3 regions of the Aquibium microcysteis genome follow, and region 3 is predicted to be linked to each of the others. Evidence: predicted binding sites of a transcription regulator. Region 3 holds the regulator's gene; each other region holds the start of a gene.
What was found. Region 3 encodes LexA, which represses DNA repair genes until DNA is damaged. Its sites were predicted from a motif close to TGTTCNNNNTGTGTTCNG; they were not measured.
Positions count from the first base shown of each region.

Region 1 (10,025 bases), 1.9 Mb from region 3:
CGCCTTCCCCCTTCGCCGCGCGCGCGTCCGATGCAGGGAGGGTCGTCCGGACGATGGGCGGTGACCGGCGCCTTCATCTTGTGATTGCAAGTTGCCGCGTCACGTGTACGATGTGCCGCAGCAACGGGGGATGGTCAGGATGTATCGGCTGGGAGCCGCAGTCGCCGCAGTGCTGTCTTTCCTCCTGTTCGTTGCATGGCCCGCCCAGGCCAAGACCCGCATCACCGAGAAGACCGAGTATTACGAAATCTCCGGCAGGACGGGCATGGAGCTTCTTCTGGACATGAACCGGCGCGGCCCGCGCCAGGGCTTCCTGACGAAGGCCATCGCACAGACGCGCTACGAGACCCGGCCGGACGGCAAGTTCGTGCACGAGAAGGGTGTGTGCAGGATCAAGGGCGGCGGCGTCACCATGAAGATCACCTACGTCTACCCGAAGCCAAGAGGGACGCTCGACAAGGATCTCGGCCGGCGCTGGAAGCTCTTTCAGGCCGACAACGTCCGTCACGAGCAGACCCACGGCCGGATCGCCCGGGAACTCGCCAGCGAGGTCGATGCCTACGTTCGCGGCTTCGCCGTCAAGGATGGCCCTTCCTGCTGGAAGGCGCTGTCGCGCTTCGAGCGCGAGCTCCAGGCGTACTACACGCGAAACAAGAAGAAGCAGGCCGCATTCGACCTGAAGGAACATCGCGACGGGGGGCCGGTCGACAAGAGCATCCGCATCCTGGTCGGCAAGCGCTAGAGCATGTCTCCCGGAAGGGGACACCCGTTTCGGGCGGACGACATCGCCAGGAACAACCACCTGAAGCGTGCGGAGCGACCTTGAAGGGTCGCGACGCGGCTAGGGGCGCTCGGGCATCCCTGCCGACGTCGTCCGGGCGGCATGCGGTCGGCGCGGAGAGGCGAGCCCCGCGACGGCGACGGTGCCGGGCGGCTGCTCCGGCCGCAGCGTGAACTCGACGAGAACCGGCAGGTGGTCGGAGCCGACGCCCTCCAGGCGCCGTGCGTCGACCAGCAGCACCCCGGGCTTGGCCAGCACGTGATCGATCGGCAGTCCGAGCCAGCGCCGCAGCGCGTCGGGGGCCGACCGCACGAGCCAGGTCGGCCCGAGACGCGGCACCGCCGTGAAACCGCCGGCGGCCGCGATCGTCCGCACCGACGCGCTCCAGTCGGCCGCGTTGAGATCGCCGGCGAGGAGCGCAGTGTCGCTGAGCGCGCCGAGAGTGGGCAGGAGCTCGCGGATCTGCCGGGGCTGTGCGAAGGGCCAGGGCCAGAGGAGGTGGAGGCTGGCGATCTCCACGGCGTGGCCGCCGAAATCCACCGTGACGAGGCCGAAGCGCCCGCCGAGGCCGCAGACGCCCATGTCGAGGAAGGGGCGGCGCGAGAGGATCAGCACGCTGCCCACCGACCGCTCGTCGGGGCAGTCGAGCCGGTGCGGGTAGGCCGCCGAGATCGCCTGCAGGCTCTGCCGCCAGGCCGGCGAGGCCTCGTTCAGCGTCACCACGTCCGGCCGCGTGCGCCCGATCAGCGACAGCACGCGCGCGGGATCGGGATGGTCGTAGCGCATGTTGAGCTGCAGCAGCCGGTAGCGCGGGCCGGCGACATCGCTCGCGGCAGCCGGCGTGGCGCCATGAAAGGGCGCGAGACTCGACGTCGTGGCGAAGGCACCGATCGCGAGCAGCAGTCCGGCCGCACCGTGCAGCCATTGCCGCGTCGCCAGGAGAAGCAGGCAGGCCATCGCCAGCAGCACCGCGAGATGCGCGCGGAAATGGGAGAAGGCGTCGAACGCCGGATGCAGCCGGCCGAGCAGGCCGGCGACCAGCGGCAGCGAGATCGCCAGCGCCAGGAGCAGGGCGGCTGTCTTGACGGGGCCGGAGGCGGCGAGGACACGGAAGCGGAGCATCGCGATGCGGTGCTCCGCAATCATGACCGTTTCAAGAAGCCGCTACTGGAACGCCGTCTCCGAGAAGCTGCGCAGCTTGCGCGAATGCAGCCGTTCGACCGGCATGGCGGCCAGCCGCTCCATCGCCTTCATGCCGATGATCAGGTGCTGGGCGACCTGGCGCTTGTAGAAGTCGGTCGCCATGCCGGGCAGCTTCAGTTCCCCGTGCAGCGGCTTGTCGGACACGCACAGCAGCGTGCCGTAGGGCACGCGGAAGCGGAAGCCGTTGGCCGCGATGGTCGCCGACTCCATGTCGAGGGCGATGGCGCGCGACTGCGACAGCCGCTGCACCGGGCCGCGCTGGTCGCGCAGCTCCCAGTTGCGGTTGTCGATCGTGGCGACGGTGCCGGTGCGCATGATGCGCTTCAGGTCGTAGCCGGACAGCCCGGTCACCTCCGCCACCGCCTCCTGCAGCGCCACCTGCACCTCGGCCAGCGCCGGGATCGGCACCCACACCGGAAGGTCGTCGTCGAGAACGTGGTCCTCGCGCACATAGGCGTGCGCCAGCACGTAGTCGCCCAGCGCCTGGGTGTTGCGCAGGCCCGCGCAATGGCCGAGCATCAGCCAGGCATGGGGCCTCAGCACCGCGATGTGGTCGGTGATGGTCTTGGCGTTGGACGGGCCGACGCCGATGTTGACCATCGTGATGCCGCCGTGGTCGGGCCGCGTCAGGTGATAGGCCGGCATCTGCGGCATGCGGGCAATCGCGACCGGGTTCTCCTCCGGCTCGCCGGGCAGGGTGACGATGTTGCCGGGCTCCACGAAGCTCGCATAGCCCTCGCCGCCGCGCGCCATCATGCCCCGCGCCAGCGCCACGAACTCGTCGATGTAGAACTGGTAGTTGGTGAACAGCACGAAGTTCTGGAAATGCGACGGGCTCGTCGCCGTGTAGTGCGAAAGCCGGTGCAGCGAATAGTCGATGCGCTGTGCGGTGAACGGCGCCAGCGGCGACGGCTCTCCGGGTGCCGGTTCGTAAGTGCCGTTGGCGATGTGGTCGTCGGTGCCGTTGAGATCCGGCACGTCGAAGATGTCGCGCAGCGGCCGCTTGATGCGGTCGGCGACGGAGGCCTCCACGTGGGTGCCTTCGAGGAAGGCGAAGTGGACGGGGATCGGCGTCTCCGATTCGCCCACGGTGATCGGCACGCCGTGATTGCGGATGATGTGCCTGAACTGTTCGGTGAGGTAGCTCTCGAACAGGTCGGGCCGGGTGATGGTCGTCGCGTAGTGGCCGGGCGAGGGCATATGGCCGTAGGCCAGGCGGGTGTCGACCGGATCGTAGCTCGCCACCGTGACGCTGACCTCGGGATAGCAGGCCCTGAAGCGCCGGTCCGGTGCGCCCGAACTCGACAGGCCGTTGAAGGCCTCGCGCAGGAAGGTGGTGTTGCGGTCGTAGAGCGTCTTCAGTGCGGCGACGGCCTCTTCGGCGGTCGTGAAGCTCTGGCGGGCATAGGGCTCCGGCCGGTCGATCGTGGCGATGGCTCGTGGGTAGATTCGCTTTTCCATGTCCCATTATAGGGATCGGATCGTGACAGTGCGAGGGGGCAGGCCCACCGCAAGATCGGATTATCGGGCGCGTTGCAGGCCGAACACGATCACCAGCCCCGCTCCGCTGGAGCGCTGGATCTCGCTGCCCACGAACCGGCCGCCATCCTCCTCGCCGCCGGCCAGCGCCAGCATCGGCGCCGACAGGAGCGCCAGCACGAGGGCGATCCGGGCGATCGCCGTGCCGGGCGAGAAGCGGTGAACGGGAAGCTGGGTGGTCATCGGATCGGCTTTCGGAATTGTTCGGGCATCGGTGCGGTTGGCAGGGCGTCAGCGCCGGGGCGGCCGGCAGACCAGCCCCTCTTCGAAGACGCAGGGAATGAACAGGCCGATCTCCCAGGACAGGGCGCTCCGGCTGGTGCCGGCCACCACGACGGCCAGTGCCGCACCGGCGGCGAGGACGCTCAGGCTGGCGATCACGAGGCGTCTGGCATGCATGGCTTGTCCCTCCATGCTGCCGTTTTCGCACGGCCGGACTGAACCGCGGCTGAGGGGGCCGTTCATGAGGCGTTCAAACACGTTAAGATGAGCGCTGGACCACCGAAGCGGCCTTGCCTTCGAGCCCCGGAGGGCCTTTCTTGGCGCCGATGCGAACAACGGAGGGATGCATGGCCACCCAGACCACACCGATCGATCTCTACTACTGGCCGACGCCGAACGGCTGGAAGATCACCATCATGCTCGAGGAACTCGGCGTTCCCTACGAGGTAAAGTTCGTCAACATCGGCAAGGGCGAGCAGTTCGAGCCATCCTTCCTGGCGATCGCGCCCAACAACCGCATGCCGGCCATCGTCGATCCGGAGGGCCCGGGTGGCGAACCCATCTCGGTCTTCGAGTCGGGCGCCATCCTGCAATATCTGGGCCGCAAGTTCGGCCGCTTCTATCCGGCCGACGAGCGCGCCCGCGTGGCGGTGGACGAGTGGCTGTTCTGGCAGATGGGCGGGCTCGGGCCGATGGCCGGGCAGACGCACCACTTCCGCCAGTACGCGCCGGAAAAGGTGCCCTACGCGATCGACCGCTACACCAACGAGGTGAACCGGCTCTACGGCGTCATGAACCGGCGGCTCGCCGACCGCGACTTCCTCGCCGGCGACTATTCGATCGCCGACATGGCCTGCGTGGGCTGGGTGAAGCCCTACAAGAACCAGGGGCAGGAGATCGACGACTTCCCGAACCTCAAGCGCTGGTTCGAGACGGTGATGGCGCGGCCCGCCGTCGAGCGGGGCATGGCCATCGGCCAGGAGCACCGCCGCAACCTCGCCGACGACAAGGAAGCGCAGAAGATCCTGTTCGGCCAGAAGGCCCGCGCCTGACGGCCGGCCCGTCGGGTCCACGAAAAAGCCCGGGCGACGCCGACGCGTCGCCCGGGCTTCTGTTCAGGGCCGGTGCTGGCGGGATCGACCGCTACAGCTTCGACCAGGTCTGCGACTTGCAGAAGATCGCCGCCACGCAGCCCTTCATCGTCAGCGATGCGCCGGACAGCTTTCCGGTGCCGCTGTAGGTCTTGTCCTCGGTCGGATCGGTGATCGAGCCCTTGTAGGCGTTGGCGCCGTTCAGGCTCATCTTGCCGATCTGCTTGCCGGCAAATTTGCCCGTCTTCAGCTTGATGCAGAAGGCCTCTCCACAGGGGGCGATCACGGCCGTCTCGCCGGACGCGGTCTTCCAGTTGCCTTCGATCGGGTCGGCGAATGCCGCTCCGGCCGACACGAGCACCGCCGCTGCGGTCAGTGCGAAAATGCGCTTCATGATGTCCTCTCCTTCATCTGGTCGGCCGCAGGGCCGGCGAAAGCTTACGCGAACGTCAACGTAAACCAATGCGACGAAGCGCGGAAGCGGTGTCCCAGCGGAAGGCCGGGGAAATTTTCGGCGGGCTCTGCCGCCGTCGCGGGGCCGATGCGACCGATGCGGCGGCAGCCGACCGTTTCGCAGGGTTAGCGAAGGGTTTCGACGGGTGCGGCGCATTTGACGCGAATTTTCCGCGAATCCGCGGAACTCCGCGATTCCCATCCTTAACGGTTTCTCGCCTTTACCTCTTGTTTTAGTTTTGTTTTCGTCGAGTTAAGCAAGCCATTTAACGACGGATTCAAGGCTTCCCGGCATCCTGTGAAGCATCGGAAGAACAGCGGAAGACGACAAAAGGCCGCCGCTTCCACGAGACCAACGGGGACTGGAACAATGGCACGCTTCGAAATGCTCGACGCCGGTTTCGGCGACATCGGAAACAACGCCCAGGCCGACATTCTCTTCGAACTCGGCATGATGTACGCCACCGGCCGCGACTGCGAAGTCGACATGGTCGCCGCGCACAAATGGTTCAACATCGCCGCGATCAAGGGCTCCGACCGTGCGGCCCGGCTGCGCGGAGAGGTGGCCGCCTCGATGAGCAAGCTGGAGATCGCCCGGGCGCTCCGCGAGGCCCGCGAGTGGATGACGATGCACTGACGGCGCGTCGCGGTCGGGGCAGGCACGGCGGGCTTCGCGCGCCGCCGCGGATCGATAGAAATTTATCCGCTGCGCACGTCCTGCGTTAAGGATTGGGATACGAACGGTATCGGACAAGTGGGTCAGGGAGTGCGGGAGAAGACGGATCGTCGTGGTTGAAGGACAGCGCGACGGACGGCCGCCACCAAAACCGCGCCGGCTCCGAGGGGAGGCCGGCGCGGTTTCGCTTTCTGCGGGATGTCGCGGTCGAAGTGACAGCCCGGGAGGCTCCGAACTTGCGCCTCGTCAGGCCGCGTCGAGCGGCCGGATGCGCCTCTCGATCTCGAACAGTCGTTTCGTATCGCGATCTGCAAGGGAGCGGATCATATGATGCTCTTTTCCGCTTGGGGTACTCCGTCAGGCGGAATGGCAGAGATTCACCCCTCCCTGAACCGCACCAGCACCGTACCCTCGCTCACCTGCGCCCCCTCGGTGGCGATGGCGTCGATGACGCCGTCGTGCGGGGCGGCGATGGTGTGCTCCATCTTCATGGCTTCGAGCACCAGCAGCGCCTGGCCGCGACGCACCGTGTCGCCGGCCGCGGCGCGCACGACCTTGACCAGCCCCGGCATCGGCGCGCGCAGAGCGTCGCCGCCGGCTGCCGCGTCCTCCGCCGCCTCGAACGGATCGGCGATCGAGAATCCGTGGCCGACGGGACCCTCGAACACCGTCACGTGGCCCGGCCAGCGCGCGGTCCGTGCGGCCGCGACGTGGGCCTCGTCGAGCACCAGCGTCTCGCCATCGTCGAAAGCGACCGCATGGCGGCCGTCGCGGCGCGCGGTGATGCGGGCGGCGAGAGCCTCCTCGCCGCGTTTCAGCGTCACCCGCTTGCCGAGCGGATGGAAATGGGTGTAGCCGGCCAGCGCGTCCCACGGGTCGGTTGCACCGGCGGGGCACTGCGCGCCCGAAGCCGCCAGCGCGGCGAGCGCGGCCACGTGCCGCGAGGGGCCGGGCAGTGCCGTCAGCGCCTCCTGGCTGCGGCCGATCAGCCCCGTGTCGACGTCGCCGGCAGAGAATTCGGGGTCGCCTGCCAGCTTCACCAGGAAGGGGATGTTGACGGTCGAGCCCGCCACTTCGGTCTCTTCGAGCGCCTGCGTCAGTGCCGTCAGAGCGGCGGGACGCGAGGCTGCCTTCACCACCAGCTTGGCGATCATCGGATCGTAGAAGGGCGATATGGCGTCGCCCTGGCGCACGCCGGTCTCGATGCGCATGCCGGCGCCTTCGGGTGCGCGGGCGGGGAAGGCGAGGTGGTGCAGCGTGCCGGTCGCCGGCAGGAAGCCGCGCGCGGCGTCCTCGGCATAGATGCGCGCCTCGAAGGCGTGGCCGTCGAGCCGGATCTCCTCCTGCGAAAGCGGCAGCGGCTCGCCGGCGGCCACCCGCAACTGCCATTCCACGAGGTCGACGCCGGTCACCATCTCCGTCACCGGATGCTCGACCTGCAGCCGCGTGTTCATCTCCATGAACCAGAACCGGTCGGGCCTGAGCCCCTGCGAGGCGTCGACGATGAACTCGATCGTGCCGGCGCCCGAATAGCCGATGGCGCGCGCCGCCTTCACGGCGGCATTGGTCATCGCCGTCCGCATGGCGCCGGTCATGCCGGGGGCAGGGGCCTCCTCGATCACCTTCTGATGCCGGCGCTGTGCGGAGCAGTCGCGCTCGAAGAGATGCACGGCGTTGCCGAAACTGTCGCCGAACACCTGCACCTCGATGTGGCGCGGCTTCTCGACATATTTCTCGATCAGCACCGCGTCGTCGCCGAAAGCGGCCTTCGCCTCGCGCCGCGCGCCGCTCAGCGCATCCGGAAAATCCTCCGGGCGGTCCACCCGGCGCATGCCCTTGCCCCCGCCGCCGGCCCGCGCCTTGATCAGCACGGGATAGCCGATCTCGTTAGCCTTGCCGGCGAGCAGCACCAGCGCCTGGCCCTCGCCGTGATAGCCCGGCACCACCGGCACCCCGGCCTTCTCCATCAGCCGCTTGGCCGCGTCCTTCAGGCCCATGGCGCGGATCGAATCGGCCGAGGGGCCGATGAAGACGAGGCCGGCGGCCGTCACCGCGTCGACGAAGCCGGGGTTCTCCGACAGGAAGCCGTAGCCGGGATGGATCGCCTGCGCCCCGCTCGCCAGCGCCGCCGCGACGATGCGGTCGGCCCTGAGATAGCTCTCGCCCACCGGCGAGGCGCCGATGTGCACCGCCTCGTCGGCCATCGCCACGTGCAGTGACGCCGCGTCGGCATCGGAAAAGACCGCGACCGTCCTCACCCCCATGCGCCGCGCCGTGCGGATGACGCGGCAGGCGATCTCGCCGCGGTTTGCGATCAGGATCTTGGAAAACATGGTTCCTCCGCGGCAGGCATCGTCACCGGACGATAAGCCATGGCAGGGCGGCACTGTCCAGCCCACCCGCAGTCGCCGTCGTCGACGCCCTGGTCGCCGTCGTCGGCGCCCTGGTCGCCGTCGTCGACGCCCTGGTCGCCGTCACGAGGGCGGGACGAAGGGCTGGAAGATCGTCCGGAACGCCGGCAGCGCCTCCATCCGCGCCGCCAGCGCTTCAAGATGCGGATACGCGGAGATGTCCACGATCTCCGGCAGCGATTCGGCCATGTGGCGCAGCGCGCAGGCGACCGCGATGTCGGCATGGCCGGGCGCTTCGCCGAACCAGTAGGTCGACGTGCGGCCGGCGCGGTCGGCCTCCAGCGCGGCCAGCGCGCCCAGCATCTGGGCGCTCCGGCGCTCCACCAGCAGGTCGGAGGCCTCGGCGTGCAGGCGCTTCTCGTAGAACAGGCTCACGCCCGTGTCCGCGAGCCCGGTCGCGAGAGCCGCGACCTTGAGCGCCCGCCGCCGCGCGGGTTCGGCGGTCGGATAGAGGCGCCGGGCCGGTTCCACCAGCGAATCCAGATGATCGATGATCAGATGGCTGTCGACGAGCACGTCGCCGTCGTCGAGCACGAGGGTCGGCACCCTGGTCAGCGGATTGAACGCGGCGAGCCGTGCAGCGTCCCCGAACACCGACCATGGCCGGTGCTCGAACGTCATCCCGTAGAGCGTCATTGCGATGCCGACCCGTCGCACGAAGGATGAATCATACTGGCCGATCAGAATCATTCCGGGCCTCCCTTTCCACGTCGCGCATCCTCGGCGCGCGCCGACGCGGCGGCAATGGCCCGTCGTCGGCCTGCTGTCGTTCCCTGCCAGGCGGGGCGGCGCGGTCGGCGTCGCGAGCCCGGAACGGCCCCCGCCGGAGACGCTCCTGCGGCCGGTGCGGCCTCCCGTCCGGCGGCCGGCTGCGATAGGGTCGCCGTCAGATCAGTCGGGGGATACCGGTCGATGGAGCCTGCAGGCCCGAAAGGACTTGGCGCGCAGTTCGCGGCCATGTGGATGGCGATGCGGACCTCGCCGCTGCGGCGCGCCATCCTTCTGCTCTATCTCGGCATCACCGGCGTCATCGTCGCCACGGCCGGCGGCCAGATCCTCCTGAACCGCTGGAACAAGCCCTTCTACGATTCGCTCGAGCGCCGCGACCTCGACGCATTCCTCGTTCAGTTGCAGGTCTTCGCCGCCATCGCGAGCCTCCTTCTCGTCCTCAACGTGGCGCAGGCGTGGCTGAACCAGATGCTGCACATCAAGCTGCGCGAGGGCCTGGCGCGCGACCTGATCGGCGCGTGGATGAAACCCCGTCGCGCCTTCCGGCTGGGCCATGCGGGCGAGATCGGCGTCAATCCGGATCAGCGCATGCACGAGGATGCACGCCATCTCGCCGACCTCACCGCCGACCTGTCGATCGGGCTGATGCAGGCGACCATCCTGCTGGCGAGCTTCGTGGGCGTGCTCTGGGCGATCTCCACCGACATCACCTTCTCCGTGGCCGGTCATGCAGTCTACATTCCGGGCTACATGGTCTGGGCAGCCATCGTCCATGCCGGGCTGGGGTCCGGCCTGAGCTGGCTCGCCGGCCGCCCGCTCGTGCGTCTGAACGAGGAGCGCTACGCGCGCGAGGCCGAACTTCGCTCTTCGCTCATGCGCATCAACGAGCACGTGGACGCCATTTCGCTGGCCGGCGGCGA
Region 1 covers NZ_CP061080.1:5,874,414-5,884,438, forward strand. The annotation lists gene IAI54_RS27665 (DUF922 domain-containing protein) at 140-742, shown strand; gene IAI54_RS27670 (endonuclease/exonuclease/phosphatase family protein) at 842-1,903, opposite strand; gene IAI54_RS27675 (AMP nucleosidase) at 1,946-3,445, opposite strand; gene IAI54_RS27680 (hypothetical protein) at 3,506-3,706, opposite strand; gene IAI54_RS27685 (hypothetical protein) at 3,755-3,922, opposite strand; gene IAI54_RS27690 (glutathione S-transferase family protein) at 4,093-4,797, shown strand; gene IAI54_RS27695 (DUF2147 domain-containing protein) at 4,889-5,230, opposite strand; gene IAI54_RS27700 (sel1 repeat family protein) at 5,660-5,926, shown strand; gene IAI54_RS27705 (acetyl/propionyl/methylcrotonyl-CoA carboxylase subunit alpha) at 6,343-8,298, opposite strand; gene IAI54_RS27710 (glutathione S-transferase family protein) at 8,440-9,066, opposite strand; gene IAI54_RS27715 (ABC transporter ATP-binding protein/permease) at 9,289-10,025, shown strand, end outside.
Region 1: a site for LexA is predicted at 5,519-5,536, ahead of IAI54_RS27700 (sel1 repeat family protein). Genes of this name have one in related genera too.

Region 2 (10,025 bases), 2.7 Mb from region 3:
CATGCGCTGCGGCCAGGCCGTGGTGAAGGAGGTCGAGGGGATCGACTACGAACCGGGCATCAAGCTCGGCGAACAGTGAGCGGCGCGAGCCGGGCGTCAGCGGCACGCGCGGGCCGCCGGCCGTAAGACGTCTTCGGGAATCCGCTGCGGGCGCGCCTTTACGGCGCGGCTTCCTCGATGCGTTCCATGTCCTCGTCCGACAGGCCGAAATGGTGGCCGATCTCGTGGATCAGGACGTGGGTGACGATGTCGCCCAGCGTCTCCTCGTTCTCGGCCCAGTAGTCGAGGATGGCGCGGCGATAGAGCGTCACGCGGTTGGGTCCCTCGCCGGTGGCGGGGTTCCAGCGCTCGGCGATGCCGCGCCCCTCGAAGAGGCCGAGCAGATCGAACGGCGTCTCCAGCGAGAGATCGTCCATGATCTCCTCGTCGGGAAACTCGGCGATCTGGATCACGATCTCGCCGGTCAGGGCACGGAAATCCTCCGGCAGGTGAGCATAGGCTTCGAGCGCGAGCAGTTCCATCTCGTCCACCGAGGGCGAGAGCTGATCGTGCCATGAGCGGGTCTGGTAGATGCGGGCCATGTCCTGTCCTTTGGCGGGCATATAGCCGTTCGTCGCCGATCTTGCGAGGGGCGGGCCGCAAGAGGTGAAACGCAGGGTAAACCGCCCTAGGAATAAATTCAGCCGACGCGTGCTTGACTCTTTTCCGACCCTCTGGAATCCATAGGAACATAACAGGAACGGATTGCAGGAGCAGGCCATGGCGACCATCGCCACGGCGCGGGAAACCCTTTTTGCCTTGCGTCGACAGATCGCCCGGATCGAGGGCACGCCCGCCGAAAGGCTGGAGGTCGTCCCGGCCGGCCCGCCGCCGGAAGGAGAGACCGTGCTGCGCGAGCGGGGCATGGCGCTGCGTCCGGATTCCCATGGAGGCGGTCTTCTGGCCACGGGCGCGGCTGCCTTCGACACCGCGCTCGGCGGCGGCCTGCCGCGCGCCGCGCTGACGGAGATTCACGGCGCGGAGATGCGCAATGCCGGCGCGGTGGCGGGCTTTGTACTGTGCCTGGCGGCGCTGTCGCTTCCCGCAGGCCTGCCCTTCCTGTGGATCGCCACCTCCGACACCCATCGCGAAGCCGGCATGCCCCACGCGCCCGGGCTCTGGTTCCGTTTCGGAATCGCGCCCGAGCGCATGCTCTTCTGCGAGACGGCCAGGCTCGACGATGCGCTCTGGGTGGCCGACGAAGCCGCCGCCCTCTCCTGCGTCGGCCTCGTGATCCTGGAACTGCGCGGGGCGGCACGGCGTCTCGACCTGACCGCCACCAGACGGCTGCATTTTCGCGCGCGCGACGCCGGCCGGCCGGTGCTGCTCATCCGCCATTCCACCCTGGCGGAGGCGACCGCGGCGCCCGTGCGCCTCCTCGTCTCGCCGGCAGCGTCGGGACTGCGCTCCACCGTGTCGGGTCCGCTCCCCGGCTCGATCGGTCCGCCTGCCTTCTGCGTCGACCTCGACAAGAGCCGGACCGGCGCGTCCGGCAGGTTCGAACTGGAATGGAACGCCCATGACCGCACTTTCCGGCACAGACGGCCAGAGGATCCTGTCTCTATGGTTCCCCTATCTCCCGATCGAGAGCGTCTGGCGGCGTCGGCTCGGCCGGACCTGGCGGGCCACGCCGGCGGCCGGGCGACCGCCGCTGGTGGTCAGCCGGCGCGAAAGGAACGCGCAGCGGATCGCCGCTCTCGACGAGCAGGCTGAGGCGCTCGGGCTGAAGCGCGGCACCGGCATCGCCGATGCCCGCGCCATGCATCCGTCTCTGGAGGTGGTCGAGGCCGATCCTGCAGCCGAGGAGCGGCTCCTCGACGGCCTTGCCGACTGGTGCGACCGCTATACGCCCCTGGTCGCGCTCGACGGGTCCGACGGACTGCATCTCGACATCACCGGCTGCGCCCATCTCTTCGGCGGCGAACGGGCGATGCTGGACGATCTCCTGAAGCGCCTGCGCGAGCAGGGATTCAGCGCCCGGGCCGCGATCGCCTCGACGGCCGGAGCGGCCTGGGCGGCGGCCCGTTTCGCCCGCGGCATCATTCTGGAGGCAGGCGCGGAAGCGGCCTTCCTGCGTGACCTGCCGCTGTCGGCGCTCCGGCTCGACGCTGCCGTCTGCGCCGGCCTCGAAAGCGTCGGGCTGCGAACGGTGGGGGCCATTCTCGAAGCTCCGCGCGCGCCGCTGGCCCGACGGTTCGGCCGCCTCCCGCTCGCCCGGCTCGACCAGGCGCTGGGCCATGCCGAAGAGGCGCTCTCGCCACGGCTCCCTGTGGCGGCCCTCTCCGTGGAGCGCGCGCTGGCCGAACCCGTGCAGCGGATGGAGGATATCGAGGAACTGGTCCTCATGCTGGCGACCACCGCGCGCGCCAGCCTGGAAACCCGGGGCGAGGGCGCCAAGGTCATCGAACTGGCGCTCTTCAGGGTCGATGGTGCGGTCTGCCGGGTCGGCGTCGGCACATCGCGGCCGATGCGCGACCCACGCATGATCCAGCGTCTGTTCCGCGAACGCCTGGCCGTCACCACCATCGATGCCGGCTTCGGCTTCGATCTGGTGCGGCTGAACATGCGCGAGAGCGCGCGCTTCGAGACCCGGCAGGGCGATCTCGCCGGGAACGGCAGAGCCGCCGACGAGGAGGATCTGGCGCTCTTCGCCGACCGCATCTGCGCCCGCCTCGGCCGGGCGGCGATCAGCCGCCCGACGCTGCGGGAAAGTCACCTCCCGGAGCGCGCCGTGGCGTTCGTCCCCTTTGCCGACGCGCCGCCTTCCGAAGGCAGAGACGCGCCGGGTCCGCGCAGGGGCGCCGCCGGCCCTCCCGGCCTCGTCCCGGCCCCCCGGCCGGGTGCACGCGAGCGGCCGATCCGCCTGCTGCCACGGCCCGAACCGGTCGAGGCCTCCGCCGAGGTCCCCGACGGACCGCCCTTCTCCTTCCGCTGGCGCCGCACGCTCTATCGGGTCGCCCGTGCCGAAGGGCCGGAACGTCTCGCGCCCGAATGGTGGCAGGCCAGCCGGGACGCGCGCACCCGCGACTACTTCCGTGTCGAGGACACCGCCGGGCGACGCTTCTGGCTCTGCCGCGAAGGTCTCTACGACGGAACCGCGGCCGTGCCGCGCTGGTTCATGCACGGACTGTTCGCATGACCGTCGCCGACGATGTGACGAAGGCCGCCCCGGCCTATGCCGAGTTCGCCGTCCAGTCGAACTTTTCGTTCCTGCGCGGAGCCTCCGCGCCCGAGGAGCAGGTGGTCATGGCCCGGCGCCTCGGCATTTCGGCCGTCGGGCTGGCCGACCGCAACACCGTGGCGGGTGTCGTGCGGGCCTGGAAGATGGCGCAGAAGGAGGGCCTACCCTATCATCCCGGTGCCCGGCTGGTCTTTTCCGACGGCACGCCCGACATGCTCGCCTATCCGCGGGACCGCGCGGGCTGGGGGCATCTCTGCCGCATGCTGACGGAAGCCAACGAAGCGGGCGTGAAGGGCGCGCCCGACCTGAAGCTCGGCGGCCTGATGACCTGGGGCGACGCCATGTCGCTGGCCGTGCTGCCGCCGCTCGGCGAGGACGGCGCCGGCGAACTCGACCTCCTGCGCCGGCTGGCGCGGCGCTTCGGCCGCGCCGTCCGCGTCGCCGTGGCGCCCGCCTTCGACGGCAACGACCGCTGGCGGCTGGAGCAGGCGGCTCGACTGGCCGAGGCAGCCGGCCTGCCGCTGATGGCGGTGGGCGAGGTGCTCTATCACGAGCCGGGTCGGCGTCCGCTGCAGGACGTCGTCACCGCCATCCGGCTCGGAACGCCGGTGGCACAGGCCGGGTTCGAGCTGCGCGCCCATGCCGAGCGGCACCTGAAGCCGCCGCGCGAAATGGCAAGGCTCTTCCGCCGCCATCCGCAGGCGCTGGCCGAGACGCTCCGCTTCGCCGGCGAGCTGTCCTTCTGCCTGTCGGAACTCAGTTACAACTACCCGGACGAGGCGACGCGCGACGGCGCCACCCCGCAGGAAGAGCTTGCCCGGCTGACCTGGGAGGGCGCGGCACGGCGCTATCCCGAAGGCGTCCCGGAAAAAGTGTCCGCCATGATCCGGCACGAGCTCGCCGTAGTGGAGCAGCTGACCTATGCGCGCTATTTCCTCACCGTCCACGACATCGTCCAGTTCGCGCGCCGAGAGGGAATCCTCTGCCAGGGGCGTGGATCGGCCGCGAACTCCATCATCTGCTTCTGCATCGGCATCACCGATGTGGGACCGGAGATCATGGATCTCCTGTTCGAGCGCTTCATCTCGCCCGAGCGCAACGAGCCGCCCGACATCGACGTCGACTTCGAGCACGACCGCCGCGACGAGGTGATCGCCTATATCTATGAGAAGTACAGCGCCAGGCGCACGGCTCTCGCCGCCTCGGTGGTCACCTATCGCAGCCGTTCGGCGCTTCGCGAGACGGCGGCCGCGATGGGCCTGTCGCAGGACGTCATGGCGGCGCTGTCCGGCTCGATCTGGGGCTGGTCGAGCGCCGGCCTCGGCGGCGAGGAGGCGAAGGCCGCCGGCCTCGACATGGCCGAGCCGCTGACGCGCCATCTGGTGGACCGCGCCAACGAGATCCTCGGCTTCCCGCGCCATCTCTCCCAGCATGTCGGCGGCTTCGTCATCACCCGCGACCGCCTGGACGAGATCGTGCCCATCGTCAGGACGGCGATGGAGGAACGCCGGATGGTGGAATGGGACAAGGACGACCTCGATGCCGTCGGCATCCTCAAGGTCGACATCCTGGCGCTCGGCATGCTGTCGTGCCTGCGCCGCGCCTTCGATCTCCTGGCGCGGCACTACCCGGACGATCACCCGCAGCGGCTGACGCTGGCGACCATCCCGAAGGAGGATGCCCGGGTCTACGACATGATCTGCCGGGCAGACACGATCGGCGTCTTCCAGATCGAGAGCCGGGCGCAGATGACGATGCTGCCGCGGCTGAAGCCCCGTGCCTTCTACGACCTGGTCATCGAGGTGGCGATCGTGCGGCCGGGACCCATCCAGGGCGACATGGTGCATCCCTATCTGCGCCGGCGACAGGGGCTCGAGGAGCCGGAATATCCGCGTCCGGAGCTGAAGGCCGTGCTGGAGCGGACGCTGGGCGTGCCGCTGTTCCAGGAACAGGCGATGAAGATCGCCATCGTGGCCGGCGGCTTCACGCCCGGCGAGGCCGACCAGCTGCGCCGCGCCATGGCCACCTTCCGACGGGTCGGCACCATCGGCACGCTGCGCCGGAAGATGATCGAGGGCATGGTCTCCCGCGGCTACGAGCGGGATTTCGCCGAGCGCTGCTTCAAGCAGATCGAGGGCTTCGGCGAATACGGCTTTCCGGAGAGCCACGCCGCCTCCTTCGCCCTGCTGGTCTATGCCTCGTGCTGGTTCAAGACCTTCTATCCGGACGTCTTCTGCGCCGCGCTCCTGAACTCCCAGCCGATGGGCTTCTATGCGCCCTCGCAACTGGTCCGCGACGCCCGCGAGCACGGGGTCGAGGTGCTGGAGCCCGACGTCAATCACTCCTGCTGGGATGGAACTCTGGAGGATGCACCTTTCGACAGGACGCGGATCGCAGCCCGACATCGCGAGATGCGGGACGTGATCCGCACCCGCCATGCGGTGCGGCTCGGCCTCCGGCAGATCAAGGGATTGCGGCAGGACGAGATGCAGCGGCTGGTGGAGCGGCGGCAAGCCGGCTACGATTCGGTCCGCGACCTGTGGCTGCGGACGGGCCTGCCCCGCCCGACGCTGGAACGGCTGGCGCGGGCGGATGCCTTCCGCTCGTTGGGACTCGACCGGCGCGATGCCCTCTGGGCCGTGCAAGGCCTGGACGACACCAGGACCGGCGGTTTCCTGCCGCTGCTCGACGACCCGGCGCTGAAGCTCGCCGATCACGAGCCGGAAATGCGGCTGCCCGCCATGCCGCTCGGCGAGCACGTCATTCACGACTACCGCACGCTGTCGCTCTCTTTGAAGGCCCATCCGGTTTCGTTCCTGCGCCGGCGCCTCGCCGCGGAAAGGGCGGCCGAGAATGCCGCGCTCGAGACCGTGCGAAGCGGAACGCGTGTTTCCGTCTGCGGCCTGGTGCTGGTGCGGCAGCGGCCGGGGTCCGCCAAGGGCGTCATCTTCATGACCATCGAGGATGAGACCGGAGTGGCCAACGTCATCGTCTGGCCGAAGGTCTTCGAGCGATTCCGGGCCATCGTCATCGGCTCGCGGCTCGTCAGGGTGCGGGGAAAGGTCCAATCGGAGTCGGGGGTCATCCACGTCGTGGCCGAAGCGGTGGAAGACATCACGTCACGCCTCGGCGATCTGTCGGAGGAAGCCCATCTCATCATGACGCTGGCCAATGCCGACGAGGTTCGGCGACCGGTTGTCGAGCAGCGCGAGAAGGCGACGAAGGGGTCGCGCCTAGCCGCCCTCATAGAGGAGATCCCGGGCCTGCGGGAAGACTATCAGGCTCTGGCCCGGCGGTCAGGCGCGGTGATGCCGAAAGGCCGCAACTTTCACTGAAGGATCGGGGACCGGAGGGCCGGCGCGCTCCCGTCTGCCGCAAGCCGCGGGCCGGCCTCGACGAAGGTGGAGCTTGGTTACCGCTCCGGCGGATCGTCGCGAAGCGAGCGCGCTTCCGAGGGAAGCATGATCGGGATACCGTCCCTGACCGGGTAGGCGAGCCGTGCGCTTTTGGAAACCAGTTCCGAGCGTGCGGCGTCGTAGACGAGCGGTCCCTTGCTGATCGGGCAGGCGATCAGCTCGAGGAGTTTGGTGTCGATCACCGCGACGCGTTCACCCTCGGCCATGCCTGCCTCTACTGAAGGCTGGCGCCGGCGCCGTCACCGCTGCGCGCCAGCGCCATTTCGGTGATGGCGATCAGGGTTTCCGCCCGGGTCCTGAGATCGGGCGCCTCGAGCAGCGCCTGCTTCTCGACCGCGCCATACGGCGCCATCATCGAGAGCGCGTTCACGAGCATCGCGTTCTCCGCGCGGCTGATCGACTCCCAGTCGGCCTCCAGCTCATTGGCCTTGAGATAGGACCGGAAGGCCTTCAGCAGCGCATCCCGGTCGACCTCGGCCGCCTCCCGCTCGAGGTCGAGGTCACCCGCGAAGACCATCGCCCTGCACCGCCGGAACGCCTCGCGCGTAGCGACCTCCTCGACGATGCGGAAGCGACAGACACCCTGCAGCGAGATCAGATAGCGACCGTCGCCGGTCTCCGTGAAGGAGGTGAGACGACCCACGCAGCCGACCTCGCAAAGTTCCGGCTCTCCGTCCGGCCGAATCCCGCCGTCGAGCCGCGGCTGGACCATGCCGATCAGGCGGTCGGACGCCAGCGCCGCGTCCACCATCTCGACGTAGCGCGGCTCGAAGATGTTGAGCGGCATCCGTCCGCCAGGCAGGAGGAGCGCGGCCGACAGGGGGAAGACGGGCACGGTGGATGGAAAGTCGGTCGGATTCCGATAATGCGCGTTTCCAGCTTGCAACGGGATGGGCCTCCTGCGGGATTGCCCTGGAATCTGGAACATCTGATCCGGACGGCAATGCCACCATCCGGATTCTCGCACGTCTGCGGTCAGGAGAACAGGACCGACGACAGCCGCCGCCTTGCCGACAACGTCGCCGGATCGGTCATGCCCCAGGCTTCGAAGAATTTCAGCAGTTGAGCCCGCGCGCCGTCGTCGCGCCAGCTGCGATCGGCCTTGATGATGTGCAGCAGGCTGTCGGCCGCTTCTGCCCGCAGGCCCTGCGCATTCTGGATCAGCGCAAGATCGAAGCGCGCGTCGTGATCGTCGGGATCCTGCCCGAGCCGCTGCAGGAGCTCGCGCGGATCGCCGAGAGCGGCGACCTCCTCCGCCAGTGCCAGGCGCGTTCGGGCGCTCGCGAGTTCGGCCGGCTCCTTGTCTTTCACCACGGCCTCCGCCAGCACGGTCCTGGCCGATTCCAGATCTCCCAGATCGACCAGCAGGCCGGCAAGCGCCCCCGATGCAACCGGATGGCCGGGCACCGCCTGCAGAATGCCGCCATATATGGCGCCCGCAGCTTCGAGATCGCCCGCCTGGAGAGCGGCGGCCGCATCGGCGAGGGCGTCCTGCACGGGATCGGCTGCCTCGCCGCCCACCTTCTTGATGAAGGCCTTCACCTGGCTTTCCGGCAGGGCTCCCATGAAGCCGTCGAGCGGGCGCCCGTCGCGGAAGGCGATGACGGCCGGGATCGACTGGATCCCAAGCTGGCCGGCGATCGCAGGATGGTCGTCGATGTTCATCTTCACGAGCTTGACCGCACCACCCGCCTCGCGAACCGCCTTTTCGAGCACGGGCGTCAGCTGCTTGCACGGCCCGCACCATGGCGCCCAGAAATCGACCAGGACGGTCTGCTTGCGGGATTCCTGGATGACATCGGCCGCGAATCCCGCAGTCGTCGTGTCCTTGATCAGGTCCCCCGCGGGTCTGGCCGCAACAGGCGGTTCCATTCCGAAGCTGATTTCGGTGTCGTATCCGCCGTTCGATCCGGCGAAGGGGTTGTCCCGGGTGCTCATGTCTCAGGCTTTCCGATTCTCAGGCGAGGTTGCCGTCATGTGGCGATGCAGTGGCGAGGTTCAAGACCAGAGGAACGTGGCCCGTCGCCTCGGCAAAACGAAGCAGATCGCGGCTTGCGATGGTCGTCGTCGCCTCGTTCGTCAATGGATGACAGTTCACGACGTCATTCTGCATCAAGGCGGCATCGAGGACCAGAGTCACCTGCGACCCGACGTCGTTGATGACGCCGAAGGCCGTGACCGCCCCCGGTTGTACGCCGAGCAGATCCCACAGCGCATCCGGCTTGCCGAAGGAGACGCGTCCGGACGCACCGATCGTCTGATGGACGGTCTTCAGGTCGACCTCCGCGTCCTCGCCGACCGTGAGGAGGAAGTATCGTCCCTTCTTGTCCTTCACGAAGAGGTTCTTGGTATGCGCGCCGGCAATCTCGCCCCGCAGGGCCTGGGATTGCTCGACGGTGAAGAGAGGCGGGTGATCGACCGTCGTCGTCTCGATCCCGAGGCCCTCGAGATAGGCCATCAGATCCGCACGCGTCCTCGCCATTTCGGTTCCCTTCCGTTCCGGGAATCCCTCTAGGAGAATGCCGGCCGCTCGGCAAGCGGCGCGGCCGGACCCAGCATCACCGGAAGTGGCAGCTCACCGTCCCCTGCGGACCGAAATCCGCGACGATGGTGTCGCCATGGCGCGCTTCCACGGGGCGGATGAACGATCCGGCGAGAACGATCTGCCCTGCTTCGATCCGGTCGCCATAGCGCGCGAGGCGGTTCGCCAGCCAGGCGACGCCCCGCGCCGGATTGTTGAGGACACCGGCGCCGAGGCCGGTCTCCTCAACCTCCCCGTTGCGCGAGACGATCGCGCCCATCCAGCGCATGTCGACCTGGTCCGGCGGCATGGCGCGTCCGCCGAGCACCAGGCCGGCATTGGCCGCGTTGTCGGAGATCGTGTCGACGATCGTCCGGGCCCGGCCGGTTGCCGGATCCACGCGGAGGATGCGGGTATCGAGGATCTCCAAGGACGGCGTCACATAGGCCGTCGCCGCCAACACGTCGAAGACGGTGACCCCGGGCCCCGCCAGCGGCGCCTTCATGATGAAGGCCACCTCTGCTTCGATTCGCGGCTGGATGAATCGGTCCGGCGGGATCGCGGCGCCGTCGTCGAACAGCATGTCGTCGAGGAGTACTCCCGAATCAGGCGTGTCGATCGCCAGCGCCTGCTGCATGGCCTTGGAGGTGAGGCCGATCTTCCACCCGATGACCCGCCTCCCCGCGGCGCGCTTGCGCGCGACGAATCCCGCCTGCACCGCATAGGCATCATCCATGGTCATGCCGGGATAGGCGAGCGACAGCAGCCCGGTCTGAACCCGGGTCCGCTCGGCCTCTTCGAGCTTTTCCGCCGCGGCGGCGATCTCCCTCTCGGAAAGCAGCATCACACGGTCTCCTCCCGTACGCCG
Region 2 covers NZ_CP061080.1:4,362,857-4,372,881, forward strand. The annotation lists gene IAI54_RS20415 (DUF1737 domain-containing protein) at 1-79, shown strand, start outside; gene IAI54_RS20420 (metallopeptidase family protein) at 159-581, opposite strand; gene IAI54_RS29025 (ImuA family protein) at 760-1,752, shown strand; gene IAI54_RS20425 (DNA polymerase Y family protein) at 1,694-3,178, shown strand; gene IAI54_RS20430 (error-prone DNA polymerase) at 3,175-6,555, shown strand; gene IAI54_RS20435 (Trm112 family protein) at 6,633-6,842, opposite strand; gene IAI54_RS20440 (LON peptidase substrate-binding domain-containing protein) at 6,851-7,522, opposite strand; gene trxA (thioredoxin) at 7,612-8,574, opposite strand; gene IAI54_RS20450 (prolyl-tRNA synthetase associated domain-containing protein) at 8,594-9,118, opposite strand; gene hpaH (2-oxo-hept-4-ene-1,7-dioate hydratase) at 9,195-9,998, opposite strand; gene IAI54_RS20460 (fumarylacetoacetate hydrolase family protein) at 10,001-10,025, opposite strand, start outside.
Region 2: a site for LexA is predicted at 725-742, ahead of IAI54_RS29025 (ImuA family protein). Genes of this name have one in related genera too.

Region 3 (10,025 bases):
TCCTTGTTGGGAAAGCGCACCTCGCCCTGTACGCGATCCTGCACCACCGTCTCGCCGTCCCGCGGCGCCTTGATGCGGATCACCGGCCGCACGCCCGCCGGCGCCTGGGAGGCGTCGCGATCGCGCCAGCTTCCGTCGTAGCGCGGCGGCCGGCCCTCGGCCCGGGCCTTCTCGCGCATGGCGTCCAGTTCCTCGGCGGTTTCGTAGGCATAGTAGGCCTGCCCGATGCGGACGAGTTCCTCGGCCACCTCCCGGTGCCGCTCGGCACGCGAGGCCTGCGAGATCGGGTCGCCGTCCCAGGTGAGCCCGAGCCAGGCGAGGCCCTCGAGGATGGCGACCGTCGCCTCCTCCGTCGACCGCTCGCGATCCGTGTCCTCGATGCGCAGCAGCATCGTGCCGCCGGTGTGCTTCGCGTAGAGCCAGTTGAACAAGGCGGTGCGCGCACCGCCGATGTGGAGGAATCCGGTGGGCGAAGGCGCGAAGCGCGTGACGACGGGTGCGGTCATGGCGGATCCAGGGGACTGGCGCGTGCGCAGGGTCTGCATGTCGCGCGGGTGTTTTGGGTCGCGTTCATGTAGCATAGGCTCATTCGGGCGCAAGCGTTTCGGGGAAGGGCGTCGGCTTGGAAGCTCCGGGCGGGGACGATGGCGATGGCGACGGGTGAGCCGGACGCCGACGAGCGGCGCATGCTGCCCGCCCCGGCGGGGGCGTCTCTGCCCGACCGCGCGGATGGGATCGGGCGAGCATCACGCGCCGGCTTCGCGCTGCCGGCATCATCGGGCATGGCGGGACGGATCCGGCGCGCCGCCCGCGACGCCGTCGCCGTGGAGCGCGATCGCGGCGCGGGGTTCCTGTCCCTGCCGGTTCTCCTCGCCGCAGGGGCTGCGCTCTACTGGACGCTCCCGTTCGAGCCCGGCTTTCCTCTCCTCGGGTCGCTGGTGGGGGCTGCGATCGCGCTGCGCCTCGCGGCGGCGGAGGGCGGCATGGCAAGGCTGGCCGCGACCGCGGCGCTGATGGTGGCGCTGGGTGCGCTGGCCGGCAAGGCCGAGACCTGGCGCGCGAGCACGCCGATGCTGGGCGCCGAGATCCCCACCATGGTGACCGGACGCGTCGCCGCCATCGAGCGGCAGGCGAGCGGGCGGGTGCGGCTGACGATCGACGTGTCGGCCACGGCGCGGCCGACATTGCGCCATGCGCCTCGCCGCGTCCGGCTCTCGGCCCGCGCGATCCCCGCGACGCTCGTGCCCGGAGACGGCGTTTCCGGCTATGCCCGGCTGTTTCCCCCGTCGGGCCCCGCGCGTCCGCATGGCTACGACTTCGCCTTCGAAAGCTACATGGACGGGATCGGCGCGACCGGCTTCTTCCTGACCAACCCGGTGGAGACGGACCTCCCGGCGGCGGCGGGGTGGCGGCAGGAGCTGCTCGCCCGCGTCGGCCGCATGCGCGAGGCGATTTCGGCGCGCATCGTCGAGCGTGTCGGTGGGGCGGAAGGCGCCATCGCCGCGGCCCTGATCGCCGGGACGCGCGCCGGCATTCCCGAAGAGGTCAACGAGGACCTGCGCAAGACCGGTCTCGCGCATGTGCTGTCGATCTCCGGCCTGCACATGGCCCTGGTGGCGGGCACGGTGATGCTGACGCTGCGTTTCCTCTTCGCGCTGGCACCCGGTTTCGCATCGCGCCGGCCCGTCAAGAAATACGCCGCCGTCGCCGCGCTCCTGGCCGCGTCCTACTATCTCGTGATCTGCGGCGCGGCGGTGGCGGCGCAGCGATCCTTCATCATGATCGCGGTGATGCTGGTGGCGCTGCTGTTCGATCGCGCCGCGCTGACGATGCGCAACCTGGCGATCTCGGCGCTGATCGTCGTCGCCGTCGCCCCGCACGAGGTGGTGGGACCGAGTTTCCAGATGTCCTTCGCCGCGACGGGAGCCCTGATCGCCGCCTATGCCGCCTGGTCGGAGCGGCGCCTTCGCCACCCGCCGGGCGGCGGGCGGAACCACGACCGCGCGCTGCCGCGGGCCCTGCTCGGGAAGGGCCTCGCCTATGCCGGCGGCATCGCGGCGACCTCGCTGATCGCCGGGACGGCGACGGCGCTCTACGGCGTGTGGCACTTCCACCGGGCCTCGCCGCTCGGTCTCGTGGCGAACCTGCTCGCCATGCCCGTGGTGTCGCTCGTCGTCATGCCGTCGGCGGTGCTCGCCGGCGTGCTGATGCCGTTCGGGCTCGACGGGCCGGCGCTCGACCTGATGGGCTGGGGCATCGGCGTGATGCTGGCGGTCGCGCGCCGGCTGGCGGAGCTGACGCCGATCGACGCCGTCGGCGCCATCCCGGCGGCAGCAGTGCTGACGCTGACGGTGGCCCTCGTGCTGGCGACCGTGCTGACCACATGGCTGCGCCTGCTCGCCCTGCCGCTGCTCGTCGCCGGCCTCGCCATCATCGCGGGCCGCGACCTGCCGGATCTGTTCGTATCGGACGACGGCCGCCTGGTCGCCATGCGCATGGGCAACGGCGACCTCTCCGTCAGTCGGCCGCGACCGAGCGACTTCGTCACCGGGATATGGATGGATGCGGCCATGGCCGGCGCAGTCGTCCGGCCGGTGATGACTTCGGGCGGAGCCGAGCAGGCATCCGGCGTGCCGCAGCCGTTCTCGCCGCCGGAGCCCGACACGCCGTTCACCTGCACCGGCGGAGCCTGTGCTGCCCGCCATGCCAGCGGCGCGTTGGTCGTCTGGGTGAGCGAGGGGGTGTCGGCATCAGGGCATTGCGGTACCGCCGCCCTCATGGTGATCGAGGATGCGACGGTCGCTGCCCCCTGTCCCGCCGGCAGTTCCACGACCGTGCTCACGAGGCGCGATCTCGCCCGCCGCGGCAGTGCGGAAGGACGATTCACGGCGGCCGGCGAGGGGAGGGGAGCAAACGTCGCGCTCCGCCGCGCCATACGCGAACCCTTCAGACCCTGGCATGCGCACCGGAGCTTTTCGCGCGAGGCGCGCGGCATGCCGCCCTATGAGCCCGAAAGGCGGAAGCCGGACGAAAGCAGCGCAGGTGCTCCGGCCGGCAGGAGCCCGGACGCGCCGGCTCAGTAACGCCGGATGAGGCCGACCAGTTTGCCCTGGACGCTGACGCGGTCGGGTCCGAAGATCCGCGTCTCGTAGGCGGGGTTGGCCGCTTCGAGCGCAATCGACGCGCCCTTGCGGCGGAAGCGCTTCAGCGTCGCCTCTTCGCCGTCGACGAGCGCCACCACGATGTCCCCGGGCGTGGCACTGGAAGTATTGCGGATGATGACCGTATCGCCGTCGAGGATGCCGGCCTCGATCATCGAATCGCCCTTCACCTCCAGCGCGTAGTGGTCGCCGCCCGCCAGCATGTCCGGCGGCACCACGACCGAATGGGTCTGGTGCTGGATGGCGTCGATCGGAACGCCGGCGGCGATGCGGCCCATCACCGGGATCGAAACACCGTTCGCGTTGTCGTCGTTGCTGGCCGTGCGCGCGGGACTCGCTTCCGGCTTCCTGCCTAGTCCGCCCTCCACGACGCTGGGCGAGAACTTCCGCGGCGCGCCGAGGCCGGGCGCAATCGAATCGGGCAGCCGCAGCACTTCCAGCGCGCGGGCGCGGTTGGGCAGCCGCCGGATGAAACCGCGTTCCTCCAGCGCCGTGATCAGGCGGTGGATGCCCGACTTGGAGGCGAGATCGAGCGCCTCCTTCATCTCGTCGAAGGACGGCGGTATGCCCGTCTCCTTCAGACGCTCGTGGATATAGAGCAGCAGTTCGTGTTGCTTGCGGGTCAGCATGGGTCCACCCCCGGAAGGAATCGTGCGAAAAACAAAACCGGAACAAACCTATCTGTTCCAGTCTTGTTCCGCAATCGCTTTGTTCGGATCCGGTCACCGCGCATGCGCAGAAACCGGCCAGCGCCGCTTCCCGCTGCCACGCCCGCCTGACCGGCGCGATGGGCGAGCCGCGGCGCCGGGGATGGAAGCGCCGACGGCTGGGGACGAAGGTCGGTCAACCGCTGGTAAATTCTCCGCGTGCGTTGCATAGGTTGGCAGGCGGGGCGTGGCGTGGAAGTCGCAGGGGAATTCCGGTGTCGCCCGGCTCTTACGAGAGGGGCGTCTGTCGGGGCTCATGGAATTCTCACCGAGGCGGGCTGCCGAGCCGGTCGCATCTCATCTGAAGACGGCGAGCATTCGCTCGCGTGTCGCCGACTATGGAAGCGAGTTGCTGCTGCCATTGCTCGCGGTCATCGGGATCGTCATCACCATCCTGGGTGCCGCCTCGCTCGTCTCGCTGCATCCGGGGTCCGACCACGTCGTCGAGCGAGCGGTGCTCGAGGACCCGTCGGCGCGGCTGGGCGTCGAGGATGTGGTCGGGATGCAGTTCGCGCCGGTGAAGAAGCTCTTCTCGGAAGGCTTCACGCCGTCGGCTCACTGGTTCCGCCTGCGCGTGCGACCGCAGGCCGATGGCCGGCCGCTCGTCCTCTACATCAGGCCGACCTTTCTCGACAGGGTCACGCTGTTCGAGCCGGATTCCTCCGGAGCGGGCTGGCAGCGACGGGAAACCGGCGATCTTCTGCCTTTCCGGCAGCGCGAGGCCGCCACGGTGGCCCTGACCTTCGAGATCCGTCCGGCCGCGCCCGACACCGTCTACTTCCTGCGGCTGGAGACGACCAGTTCATCGCTCTTCGGGGTGGAGGCGATCGACTGGCGCGACGTACGCCAGGCCGAACTGGCCTCGGACGCCCTGCTCGTCCTCTTCCTGGCCATCGCGGCGTGCATCCTGTTCTGGTCGATCGGCGATTTCGTGCGCCGGCCGGCGCCGATCACCGTCCTCTTCATCGCTTCGCAACTCTGCTACATCGTCTCGATGCTGGCGGTGATGGGCTATATCGCCGCCCTGATGCCCGAAGCACCGGCCGGCCGGGTGAGCGGTCTGACCAGCGCCCTGGTCTGTCTGGCGCCTGCCCTCGGAGTGATGCTGCATCGCCAGGTCTTCCTGCTCTACGCCCCCGCAACGCTCGTCTCCACCGTCAGCTGGATGATGTTGGGCTGCTCGGCCGTCCTGATTGCGATTCTGATGGCGGGGCATGCGCAATTCGCGCTTCGGTTGAATTCCATGCTCCTCTTCGCCAGTTCCGCGTTCTATTTCGCGATGGCGGTCTGGCCATGGAGGGACGGGGTCCGGTCACCGCTGCTGCGCACGCTCTACGGGGTTCAGGCCGTCGCATTCGCCGTGACGGTGGTCCCGCTGCTGGGGATCGGCAATCTCGGCGAGTGGACCTACCATTATCCCTACATCCTCGTCCTGATGTACGGGGCGCAGATGTTCTTCCTGATCCAGCGCCGGGCGCGGGAGAGAGATGCACGCGCCGCCGAGAACCGTGCGCGGCTGGACCTGGTGACCCAGGCGCTGGACGCCGCGCGGCGGCAGCGCGACGTCCAGGACCGCTTCGCCGCCATGCTGGTGCACGAGATCCGCAATCCGCTCGCCGCCATCCAGCTCTCGATCGATCCCGCCCGCCTCGGTCCGGAGCGATACCGCGACATCCGCGCGGCACTGTGCGAGATCGACGCCATCGTGCGGCGCAGCAGTCAGCCGGAGGAGGCCGATCCCAAAGGGGGGGCGACACGCTTCGACCTCGCCGAAGCGCTGCGCGGGGTCGTGGCAAGCCACTCGCCGGTCAATCCGCTGGAAATGCAGGCACGGGAGCCGGTCCTGGTCGCAAGCGACCGGCAGATGGTCGACATGGTCCTGTCGAACCTCGTCGAGAATGCCATCAAACATGCGCCGGCGGGTTCGCGGATCGTCCTCGCATGCCGAAGGCTCGCGCGCGGTGGCGCCGACGGAGCGGTCGTCACCATCGAGAACGCGTTGCTGCCCGACATGGCACCCGACCCCGCGCGCGTGTTCGACAAGTTCTACCGCGCGCCCGGCTCGCGCGGGGTGCCCGGTTCCGGCCTCGGTCTCTACATCGTTCAGGGCGTCACCGAGATGCTCGCCGGCCGGGTCGGCTGCACGGTGGCCCAGGGACGAATTCGTCTCGAGTTCTGGCTTCCGGCCGTTCCGCCGGACCGCGACCCGCGGCACGCGCTTTCCGGAGAGGCCGATCGGCTGCGGGAGAGGCCGGGCCGTCGATGAACATCGTCGTGATCCAGAGCGATGACGGCCTGCGCCGCGCCTTCACGCGCTCCCTCTCCGACGTCGGCTATCGCGTCAGCGCCTTCGGCTGTGCCGAGGATTTCATCGAGGCAACCCGCCCGATCAACCCGGACATGCTGCTCGTCGACGTGAATCTGCCCGGCGAGAGCGGCTTGAGCCTGACCGCGCGCATGCGCCGACTGCAGCCGCGCATCGGCATCATCCTCCTGTCCGAACGCGACAGACCGTCGGACCGGCGCGACGGCTACGAGATGGGGGCGGACATCTATCTCACCACGCCGGTCGCCGCGGACGAACTGACCGCGGTCGTGGGCGCGCTGCGCCGCCGGGTCGCGGCGCCCGCGGCATCCGTTCCCGACTTCCGCGTCGACCTCAACACCCGGCAGCTGCACGGTCCCGAGCGCAGTCTTCCCCTGACCGCGTCCGAACTCGCGGTGCTCGTGGCTCTGGCGCGCGCCCCGGAGCGCCGGTTCGAAGCCTGGCAGATCGGTGCGGTGCTCGGCGGCGACGAAAGCATCGCCAGCCGGAACACGATCAACGTGACGATCTTCCGGATCAACCAGAAGATCAAGGAAGCCGGCGCCGGGGAGCGCGGCATCCGCGCCATCCGCAACTGGGGCTACGAGCTGACGATCCCTTTCGGCATCGACGGCTGACGCCCGCCCGTCGCGGCGGTCACGCCGATGTAATTAACGTTAATTTTCCGTAAGGAGCGAGTGGTAGCGATGTGCGAGATTCGCCGGCCGTGATGATTCCGAACGCCGGAAAGTAGAGTTGCCAGGAGACTTCCGGTCCATGAACCGTTCCACCGAAAACCGCCGGAATCCGATCAGCGGCGCCCAGGTTTCTTCGACGACAGGCCCTTCGACGACCAGGCGACGCTTCCGCCAGCGGGCGCTCGCCACCACCTCGATGATGGCGATGACGCTTGTCGTCGCCGGCTATGCCGGACATGCGGGGGCAACGGAATTCCTCGCCGGCACCAACACCGTCACCAGCACCACGATCACCGGCCAGACGGCGCAGGGCAGCGACGGCAGCGGCGGCGGCGCGGGCATGGGCGGCGGCATCTTCGTCGGCAGCGGCGCCACCGTGACCATCGATTCGGTCGATTTCATCGGCAACACCGCGATCGGCGGCGATGGCGGCGTGGGCGCGACGGGCGGCGGGCTGAACGGGCGGGGGACCGGGACCGCGGGTTCGACGGGTGCCGACGGCCGGGATGGACCGACGGAGTCCTCCTATTTCGCCGGCAACGGCAACGGCGTCGGTGGCCAGAACGGCTTCAACGGCGGCGACGGGAGCGATGGTGTCGGAGGCGCCGGCGGCAAGGGCGGCGATGGTGCTTCGGGCGCCGCGTCGACCGTGCAGACGGTGAAGGCGCTGGCCGATCAGGTCTACGCCATCTATACGTCCGGCTCCGAATCCGTCGAGGTGACGCAGCTTACGGCGCTGGCCGCCGCGTTCACGGCCGCGGCCACCGCTTCCGCGCAGCCGCTCGACGCCGCACTGACGGCGCAGCTGACGGCGGCGGCGGCTGCATTCACGGCGCTGACCACGGACAAGACGGGCGACGCCGCCGCAGCGGTGACGAAGGCCGCTGCCGAGGGAGCCTTCCTGCTCGCCATCGAAGTGACCGCCTATGGGACGGGCGTTTCGGGTGCCGGCGGCAGCGGCGCAAGCGGCGGCGCGGGCGGCGGCGGCAGCTTCGGCTATGGCGGCGGTGCCGGCGGCGATGGCGGTGACGGTGGCAATGCCGTCGCCATTTCCGCCGCAGCCGGAGGCAGCGGCGGCAGCGGCGGCAGCGGCGGTTCCGGTGGATTCGGCGCTGGTGGCGGCATCGGCGGCAATGGCGGCGACGACGGCGATGATGGCGGGGCTGCCAATCACGGCCCGAATGAAGGTTCCGGCGGTTCCGGCGGCGCGGCCGGTTTCGGCGGCGGCGTGGGCTCCACCGCCGACGGAACCCCCAACGGCACGGGCGGCGGCGGCGGCTCGGCCTATGGCGGCGCGATCTTCGTGCAGTCGGGCGGCAGTCTCACCATCACCGGCAACGCGACCTTCGATGGCAACAACGTCTATGCCGGCTCCAGCCAGAACGGCGGCGAGGCAGGACAGGCGGCCGGTACCGACCTGTTCATGATGAAGGGGTCGTCCGTGACGCTCGATCCGGGCGACGGCAAGACGATCACCTTCAACGGCACGATCGCCGACGACAGTGCCGGCAGCATCTCCGGCACCTCGATCGCCAGCGGCAAGGGCGCCGGCATCGACATCCGCAGCGGCCTCGTCGTCTTCAACGGCGTCAACACCTATACCGGCCAGACGAAGATCTCCGGCGGGGTGCTGGACGCCGACGACGGCACCGGCATCCACGATGACAGCAACATCAACCTGGCCGGCGGCGTGCTGCAGACCAACGGCACCTTCGACCGCCACCTCGGCACGGCGTCCGGCCGCGTCCAGTGGACCGGCTCGGGCGGCTTCGCCGCTGTCGACGGCGACCTGACGGTGCGCCTTAACAATGGCCAGACCGTGACCTGGGCGTCGGCGAGCTTCGTCACCGACGGATCCGCGCTGCTGTTCGGCTCCGACAGTGCCGATTCCGACGTCCACTTCAAGAACGCCATCAACCTGGCCGGCGGCACGCGGACCATCATCGCCAATGGCGGGGCCCTCGGCGAGAACGTCGCCTATCTGGACGGCGCGCTGACGAACGGCTCCGTGATCCTCGGCGACGGCACGACCGTCGGCACGATCACCATGACGGCCGACAACGGCTATGCCGGCACCACCGAGGTGAAGGACGGGACGACGCTCGTGCTCAAGGGCGCCGCCGACATCTCGGAATCGTCCCAGGTGACGATCGACGGAAAGCTCGACCTTTCGGGCGCCAATGGCGACCGCAGCCTGACGACGCTGGCGGGCGCCGGCGACCTCGCGCTGGGTGCCAACACGATCACGGTCTCGAACGGTTCGACGACCTTTGCCGGCGTCATCACCGGATCGGGCGGGCTGACGGTCGCGGCCGGAACGCAGACGCTGTCGGGAACCAACACCTACACCGGCGACACCACGATCAATGCGGGGGCCGAGCTGGCGCTGTCGGGCAACGGCAGCATCGAGGATTCGGCCGAGGTGAAGGTCGCCGGCGAATTCGACATCGCCGCCACGACGGCGGGCGCCACGATCGTCACGCTGTCGGGGAGCGGCAACGTCACGCTCGGGGCACAGACGCTCGTGATCTCCGACGGCTCCACGACCTTCTCCGGCGTCATCGCCGGAAGCGGCGGCTTCACGGTCGACGGCGGCATCCAGACGCTCACGGGCATCAACACCTACTCGGGCGCCACGTCGATTGCGGACGGCGCCGAACTGGTCCTGTCGGGTGCCGGCAGCATCGAGAACTCGGCGGAGGTGAAGGTCGAGGGCGAGTTCGACATCGCCGCGACGACGTCAGGCGCCCGGGTCGTCACCCTGTCCGGCGGCGGCGACGTGACCCTCGGCACCCGAACCCTCGTCGTCTCCAACGGCTCGACCGGGTTTTCGGGCGTGATCGCCGGCAGCGGCGGCTTCACGGTCGAGGGCGGTACGCAGACGCTGTCGGGCGCCAACAGCTACACCGGCGGGACCAGCGTCTCCTCGGGCGCCAAGCTCGTGCTCGACGGCGCAGGCAGCATTGGGGCATCCGCGGTGGTCACCGTCGATGGCGAACTCGATATCGCCGGCAACGACGCCGACGCCTCGATCGTCACGCTCGCAGGTGGCGGCACCGTGACGCTCGGCGCCAACGACCTCATCCTCACGCAGGCCTCGACCACCTTCTCGGGCGTCATCGCCGGCAATGGCGGACTGAAGGTTGCGAGCGGC
Region 3 covers NZ_CP061080.1:1,643,455-1,653,479, reverse strand. The annotation lists gene gltX (glutamate--tRNA ligase) at 1-506, opposite strand, end outside; gene IAI54_RS07530 (ComEC/Rec2 family competence protein) at 651-3,083, shown strand; gene lexA (transcriptional repressor LexA) at 3,077-3,790, opposite strand; gene IAI54_RS07520 (sensor histidine kinase) at 4,218-6,134, shown strand; gene IAI54_RS07515 (response regulator transcription factor) at 6,131-6,811, shown strand; gene IAI54_RS29120 (beta strand repeat-containing protein) at 6,951-10,025, shown strand, end outside.